DNA from 2 places in the Streptomyces sp. NBC_01296 genome. Region 2 is predicted to be linked to the other one. Evidence: riboswitches for the same ligand, from Rfam matches in the RefSeq annotation. Region 2 holds a riboswitch; the other holds the start of a gene.
What was found. Region 2 has a riboswitch for ZMP and ZTP ahead of glyA (serine hydroxymethyltransferase). Riboswitches for the same ligand answer to the same signal wherever they lie in the genome.

Region 1: it holds a riboswitch for ZMP and ZTP, as region 2 does, so the genes downstream of both, OG299_RS09010 (bifunctional 5,10-methylenetetrahydrofolate dehydrogenase/5,10-methenyltetrahydrofolate cyclohydrolase) here and glyA (serine hydroxymethyltransferase) in region 2, are expected to answer to the same signal.

The regions. Positions count from the first base shown of each region.
Region 1 is NZ_CP130720.1:1,917,640-1,921,445, reverse strand. Features, by position in the region: gene OG299_RS09020 (RNA polymerase sigma factor) at 1-993, opposite strand, end outside; gene OG299_RS09015 (class I SAM-dependent methyltransferase) at 1,220-1,981, opposite strand; ZMP/ZTP riboswitch at 2,089-2,185, shown strand; gene OG299_RS09010 (bifunctional 5,10-methylenetetrahydrofolate dehydrogenase/5,10-methenyltetrahydrofolate cyclohydrolase) at 2,259-3,104, shown strand; gene OG299_RS09005 (NADH:flavin oxidoreductase/NADH oxidase family protein) at 3,449-3,806, shown strand, end outside.
Region 2 is NZ_CP130720.1:3,669,541-3,673,346, forward strand. Features, by position in the region: gene trpS (tryptophan--tRNA ligase) at 1-1,006, opposite strand, end outside; gene glyA (serine hydroxymethyltransferase) at 1,201-2,469, opposite strand; ZMP/ZTP riboswitch at 2,505-2,595, opposite strand; gene rocD (ornithine--oxo-acid transaminase) at 2,742-3,806, shown strand, end outside.

The DNA of each region.
Region 1 (3,806 bases), 1.8 Mb from region 2:
GCGGATCAGGCCGACGTTGCCCTCCTGGATCAGGTCCAGGAAGAGCATGCCGCGGCCGGTGTAGCGCTTGGCCAGCGAGACCACGAGGCGGAGGTTGGCCTCCAGCAGGTGGTTCTTGGCGCGGCGGCCGTCCTCGACCAGGATCTCCAGCTCGCGCTTGAAGGCGGGCTTGTGGTCCTCCTCCTCTTCGAGCTTGTACTCGGAGAAGAGGCCCGCCTCGATGCGCTTGGCGAGCTCGACCTCCTGCTCGGCGTTGAGGAGCGGCACCTTGCCGATGAGCTTGAGGTAGTCCTTGACGGGGTCGGCGGTGGCGCCGGCCACCATGACCGTCTGCGCCGGGGCGTCGTCCTCGTCGTCGTCGGACAGGACGAAGCCCTGGGTCCCGCCGGCCTTGGGGGCCTCCTCCTCGGTGTCGTCGGCGAGGTCCTCGGCGGCCCAGTCCTCACCCTCGGCGGCCGGGGTCTCGCCCTCGTCGGCATCCTTGGCGCCGGTCTTCTTGGCCGCGGCGGTCTTCTTCACCGCGGTCTTCTTCGCGGCGGTCTTCTTGACCGTCCGCTTCTTCGGCTCGGCGGCGGCGTCGGCCGTCACCTCGTCCTCGGTGGCCGCGGACGGCGAAGCGGATATCGCCGCCGCGGTGGCGGTGGCCGGGCTGGTGGCCGAGGCCTTGCGCGCACCGATGGGGCGCGGCGCGGCGGCCGCCTTCTTGGTCACGGTGCGGGCAGGCGCGGCGGCAGCCTTGCGGGGCTTCTTCGCGGCGGCCTTCGTGGCGGGGGCGGCACTGACGTGCAGCGCGACACCCTCCTCGTCCAGGACCTGGTTCAGGCTGCGCAGGACCCGCTTCCACTGGTCCACCGGGATGCGGCCGGCCTCGAAGGCCTGGCGCACGTCGTCACCGTTGATGTGACCCTGCTCGCGGCCGCGCTCTACGAGCGTGACGAGGGCCTCCGATTCGGCGATCTCCGGAGGGAACGTACGGGACGGGCTGAGCGACACAAGGAGCCTCTCGTTGCGAACAGATAAGGAGTGGGCGGGACATCATCGCGCGGACTCGGGAAACAGACCCGAGGGGGGTCTGTATTCCGGGGCCGCGCGAGGACGCCTGTCGGTTCATCGCATGCCCGAGTCGATTCGTTACGCGCTGAATTGAGTGACCTGCGCCACGCTGTGGGCGCGCAACCGATCGGCCGTGGATCCGTCCGCGCCTCCGCCGCCTTTCCCGTCAGCCCGTTTTGCGGGCTTCGATAAGGAAACGGGCGGTATGCGCCACGAACGGACCGTCGTGTTCGATCTGTTCGTGGAGCTCGCGCAGCCGGTCCCGGTACTGCCCGACCGTGAAGCCGGGCACCATCCAGATCACCTTCCGGAGAAAGTAGATCACGGCTCCGATGTCGTGGAACTCCGTGCGCAGTCTTTCGGAGCGCAGATCGACGACCTCGAGACCGGCCTTGCCGGCGTCGGAGACCGCATCGTCCGGGTGCCGCCCGCGCCGGACCTCCTCCGGCTGGGGCCCGAGGAAGTACTCGACGAGCTCGAAGACGCTCGCCGGCCCGACCTGCTGCGAGAGGTACGTTCCGCCCGGACGCAGGACCCGGGAGATCTCCTCCCACCAGATGGTCACCGGGTGACGGCTGGTGACCAGCTCGAAGGCCTCGTCGCCGAACGGCAGCGGCGGCTCGTCGGCGTCCGCGACCACCACCGCGCCGAGCGGGTGCAGCAGCCGGGTCGCCTTGTCGATGTTCGGCGGCCAGGACTCGGTGGCCACCATCAGCGGGGGCAGGGTCCCCGCCCCGGCGAGCACCTCCCCGCCGCCGGTCTGGATGTCCAGGGCCGACCGGACCCGGGCGAGGCGCTCGCTCATGAGCCCCTGGTAGCCCCACGAGGGGCGCTGCTCCGTGGCCCGGCCGTCGAGCCAAGAGAAGTCCCAGCCGTCGACGGAGACGGACTCGGCTTCGGCGACGAGGTGATCGAAAGTACGCGTCATGTCTTGATCGTCCCAGGTGGGGCGCCGGTGATCCACCGGTTTGACCGGATCTCATCCTTGCCGGGCCGCCGCGGGATCCGGCCGGGCCGGCGAGGTCCATTAGAGTGGAGCCGGGCCGTGACTGGCGTTCGGGTGGATCACCACCGGGGAGCGGCCCGGCGTACGTCCCACGTACGTCGACTGCCGCGCGCCTGGGCGAACCGCGAACCGCGATCCGCAGCGACGCTCAGGAGACCCCGTGACGACTGCCCAGACTGCCACCACCTCTGCTCAGCTGATGGACGGCACGGCCCTCGCCCGCCGCATCTCGGAGCAGACCGCCGCCTACGCGGCGAAGATCACCGAGCGCACCGGTACCGCTCCCTGCCTCGCGACCGTGCTGGTCGGCGAGGACCCGGCGTCCGTCACGTACGTACGGATGAAGCAGAACCGTTGCGCCAAGGCCGGGATCACCTCCCGCCACGTGGAGCTGCCGGCCGAGACCACCACCGAGGAGCTCGTCGCCGCCCTCACGGCTCTCTCCGAGGACCCGGAGATCAGCGGCATCCTGCTGCAGCACCCGGTCCCGCACCACATCGACGAGCGCGCCGCCTTCGAGGCCATCGCCCCCGGCAAGGACGTCGACGGGGTCACCATGCACTCCTTCGCCGCCATGGGCTTCGGGCTGCCGGGCTTCGTCTCCTGCACCCCCGGCGGGATCATGCGGCTCCTCGCCGAGTACGACGTGGACCTGACCGGCAAGCACGCCGTCGTCGTCGGCCGCAGCGCGATCCTGGGCAAGCCGGCCGGCATGCTCCTGCTGGAGCAGAACGCCACCGTCACCTACTGCCACTCCCGCACCGTGGACCTGCCCTCGATCGTGCGCCAGGCCGACGTGCTGGTCGCCGCCGTCGGCAAGGCCGAGTTCATCCGCGGCGAGGACATCAAGCCGGGCGCCGTGGTCCTGGACGCCGGCTACAACGAGGGCAACGTCGGCGACGTCCACTTCGAGTCGGCCGCCGCCCGTGCCTCGCTGATCACCCCGGTCCCCGGCGGCGTCGGCCCGATGACCATCGCCGTCCTGCTGGAGCAGACCGTCCAGGCGGCCGCCGCCCAGGCGGGGCTCGCGCTCGCGGAGCTCTGACCCGCCCCGCACCCGCGCACGGTGAACGCCCCGGGCCCTTCGGCCCGGGGCGTTCCACATCCCCGGGTGTCCGGTTCCTTACGCCCGCCGGCGCCGGTGGGACCGGTGCGCAGCCGCCAGGCCGGGCCCGGCGGCGGGCGCGCCGACGGGTCCGGGCCCCGACGTCCCGCGGCAGCGACCAGGTCGTCGCGGCGGTGCGGTCGCGGCCTCCCCCCGGCCTCCTCCCCAAGCGCCTCAAGGGACCCACAGGTGCGCAGCACCGGCCGAGGGGCCGGCGAACCGGTTGACGCAGCAGCCTGACGCAGGCTCGGGAGGGAGCGGTATGTTTTGCGCCGGGGCGCGGGATGACACGTGCAACACGTTTCCTGGGGGAACTGCTGATGGACCTGTTCACGCCACTGGAGTTGCCCAACGGGACGGCCCTGCCGAACCGCTTGGCGAAGGCGGCCATGGAGGAGAGCCTCGCCGGGTCGGGCCAGCTGCCGGACGGGCGCATCGAACGGCTCTACCGCCGCTGGGCCCAGGGCGGCGCCGGGCTGCTGATCACCGGGAACGTCATGGTCGACCGCCGGGCGCTGACCGCGCCGGGGACGATCGTCCTCGACGCCCGCTCCCCGCTCGACCCCTTCCGCCGCTGGGCCGAAGCCGCGTCCTGCGGCGGCGGCCGGGTCTGGATGCAGATCAACCACCCCGGCCGGCAGG
Region 2 (3,806 bases):
TCGCGGGGACCAGGCCGAGGCGGTCGTAGGCCTGCGCCAGGGTCTCGGCGGCGACCGCGCGGGCCTTCTCCGCGCCCTTGGCCAGGATGGAGTCCAGCGTCTCCGGGTCGTCCAGGTATTCCTGGGTGCGCTGCTTGAACGGTGTGACGAAATCGACCATCACACCGGCCAGGTCCGTCTTCAGCGCGCCGTAGCCCTTGCCCTCGTACTTGGCCTCGAGGGCGGGGATCGACTCCCCCGTGAGGGTGGAGTAGATCGTGAGCAGGTTGCTGACGCCGGGCTTGTTCTCGGCGTCGAAGCGGACCTCGGCCTCGGTGTCGGTGACCGCGCTCTTGATCTTCTTCTCGGTGACCTTGGGCTCGTCGAGGAGGTTGATCAGGCCCTTGGGGGACGACGCGGACTTCGACATCTTGATCGTCGGGTCCTGGAGGTCGTAGATCTTCGCGACCTCCTTGACGATGTGCGCGGCGGGGAGGGTGAAGGTCCGGCCGTAGCGCTGGTTGAAGCGCTCGGCCAGGTCGCGGGTCAGCTCGATGTGCTGGCGCTGGTCCTCGCCGACGGGGACGGCGTTCGCCTGGTAGAGCAGGATGTCGGCGACCTGGAGGATCGGGTACGTGAACAGGCCGACGGTGGCGTTGTTGACCCCGCCCTTGGCGGACTTGTCCTTGAACTGGGTCATCCGGCTGGCCTCGCCGAAGCCGGTGATGCAGTTCATGACCCAGCCGAGCTGAGCGTGCTCGGGAACGTGGCTCTGGATGAAGAGCGTGCAGCGCTCGGGGTCGAGACCGGCGGCGAGGAGCTGCGCGGCGGAGAGCCGGGTGTTCGCGCGGAGATCCTTCGGATCCTGCGGCATGGTGATCGCGTGCAGGTCGACCACCATGTAGAAGGCGTCGTGCGTCTCCTGCAGGGCGACGTACTGGCGGATGGCTCCGAGGTAGTTCCCGAGGTGGAACGAACCGGAGGTGGGCTGGATACCGGAGAGCGCGCGAGGACGATCAGAAGCCATGGCCCCATTCTCTCAGGTACCGGAGCCGTGCCGGGCCGCACCTGACCGATTCCCGGGCCCTGCGCCCGGACCCCGCGCCCCGAACGCCGGCGGGCCGGATTTCAGCCGTCGACGTTCGAGGACCGGGTCCGGGCGGAGCCCGGGGAACCGTGCAGGGCGGGCAGGGGGCTGCTCCGCGCAGCGGGCGGGACCGGTCAGGCGACCGGCAGGCCCGGGGCCGGGAAGGCCGACAGGAGATCCGCCACCTCCGCGCGGATCGCGGACAGGGCCGGCTCGTCCGACTTCGCGGCGGCGTCCACGGCTCGGGAGATCCAGTCCGCCACCGCCGGCATGTGCTCCACGCCCAGGCCCCGCGACGTCAGCGACGGCGTGCCGATGCGGATGCCCGACGGGTCGAACGGCTTGCGCGGGTCGAACGGGACCGTGTTGTAGTTCACCACGATCCCCGCCCGGTCCAGCGCCTTGGCCGCCACCTTGCCCGGGACGCCCCGCGAGGTCAGGTCCATCAGGATCAGGTGGTTGTCCGTACCGCCCGACACCAGGTCGAAGCCCTTGGCGAGGAGGGCCTGCGCCAGGGCCTTGGCGTTGGCCACCACCGCATGCGCGTACGTCACGAACGACGGCTGCGCCGCCTCGTGCAGCGCCACCGCGATGCCCGCCGTCGTCTGGTTGTGCGGACCGCCCTGGAGGCCCGGGAACACTGCCTTGTCGATGGCCTTCGCGTGCTCCTCCCGGCACATCAGCATCGCGCCCCGCGGGCCGCGCAGCGTCTTGTGCGTGGTCGTGGAGACCACGTCCACGTGCCCGACGGGCGACGGGTGCGCCCCGCCCGCGATCAGGCCCGCGATGTGCGCCACGTCCGCGACCAGGATCGAGCCCGCCTCCTGGGCGATCGAGGCGAACGCCGCGAAGTCGATCGTGCGCGGCAGCGCCGTACCGCCGCAGAAGATGATCTTCGGGCGCTCGGTCAGCGCCAGCTCGCGCACCGCGTCGTAGTCGATCAGGCCCGTCTCGGCGGACACCCCGTACTGCACGCCCCGGAACCAGGACCCCGTCGCCGAGACGCCCCAGCCGTGCGTCAGGTGCCCGCCCATCGGCAGGGCCATGCCCATCACCGTGTCGCCGGGCTTCGCGAAGGCCAGGTACACCGCGAGGTTCGCCGGCGAGCCGGAGTACGGCTGCACGTTCGCGTGGTCCACCCCGAACAGGCCCTTCGCCCGCTCGACGGCCAGCGCCTCGACGCGGTCGATGTTCTGCTGGCCCTCGTAGTAGCGGCGGCCGGGGTAGCCCTCGCTGTACTTGTTCTGCAGCACCGTGCCGGAGGCCTCGAGCACGGCGGCGGACACGTAGTTCTCACTGGGTATCAGGCGCAGGGTCTGCGCCTGCAGGGATTCCTCGGCGGTGACGTAGGACGCCAGCTCGGGATCGGTGGCGAGAAGGGCGGGGTGGCGGCTCGCGCTCATGGCGGCTCCTCCGGGGTCGATGTCAGATCTCGTCCCCGCGAGGCCCAGGCGAGCGGCCCTGTATGCGGTCGTGCGCGCACGACTCCCCCGGAGTTGGTTCTCCGTACGCCAGTCGCCGTGCGTGCCGCCCACCTTAGCGGGCGGTCCACAGGAAAGGTTTCCCCGTCCGGTGTACGAGCGACGTATAGCCGTATACAAGGTGATGTGACGCCGGTGGCACCACCCTCGTCACCCCTGTCACCCGGCCCGCCTGACCGACGATCGGAGACCCCGTGTCGACAACTGCTGATGCCATGCGTTCCGCCGAGGCCCACAGCGCGCACAACTACCACCCGCTGCCCGTCGTCGTGGCGTCCGCGGAAGGCGCGTGGATGACCGACGTGGAGGGCCGCCGCTACCTGGACATGCTCGCGGGCTACTCGGCGCTCAACTTCGGCCACGGCAACCGGCGTCTGCTCGACGCCGCCAAGGCGCAGCTGGAGCGGGTCACCCTCACCTCGCGGGCCTTCCACCACGACCGGTTCGCCGACTTCTGCACCGAGCTCGCCGCGCTGTGCGGCAAGGAGATGGTGCTGCCGATGAACACGGGTGCGGAGGCCGTGGAGACGGCGGTGAAGACCGCGCGCAAGTGGGGTTACGAGGTCAAGGGCGTCCCGGACGGACAGGCCAAGATCGTGGTCGCGTCCGGCAACTTCCACGGCCGGACGACGACGATCGTGAGCTTCTCGACGGACCACGAGGCCCGCGACCACTACGGGCCGTACACACCGGGCTTCGAGATCGTCCCGTACGGGGACCTCACCGCGCTGGCCGCGGCCGTCACGGCGAACACCGTGGCCGTGCTGCTGGAGCCGATCCAGGGCGAGGCGGGGGTGCTGGTGCCGCCCGCCGGGTACCTGCGGGGCGTACGGGAGCTCACGCGCGAGCGGAACGTCCTGTTCATGGCGGACGAGATCCAGTCGGGGCTGGGCCGGACCGGGAAGACGTTCGCGTGCGAGCACGAGGAGGTCGTGCCGGACGTCTACGTCCTCGGCAAGGCGCTGGGCGGCGGCGTGGTCCCGGTCTCGGCCGTCGTCGCCGACCGGGACGTGCTCGGGGTGTTCCGGCCCGGCGAGCACGGCTCCACCTTCGGCGGCAACCCGCTGGCCTGCGCGGTCGCCCTGGAGGTGATCGCGATGCTGCGCACCGGCGAGTACCAGCAGCGTGCCACCGAGCTCGGCGACCACCTGCACCGGGAGCTGAACCTGCTGGTCGGCGGGGGTGCGGTGACCGCCGTACGCGGGCGCGGGCTGTGGGCGGGCGTCGACATCGCCCCGGGGCACGGCACGGGCCGGGAG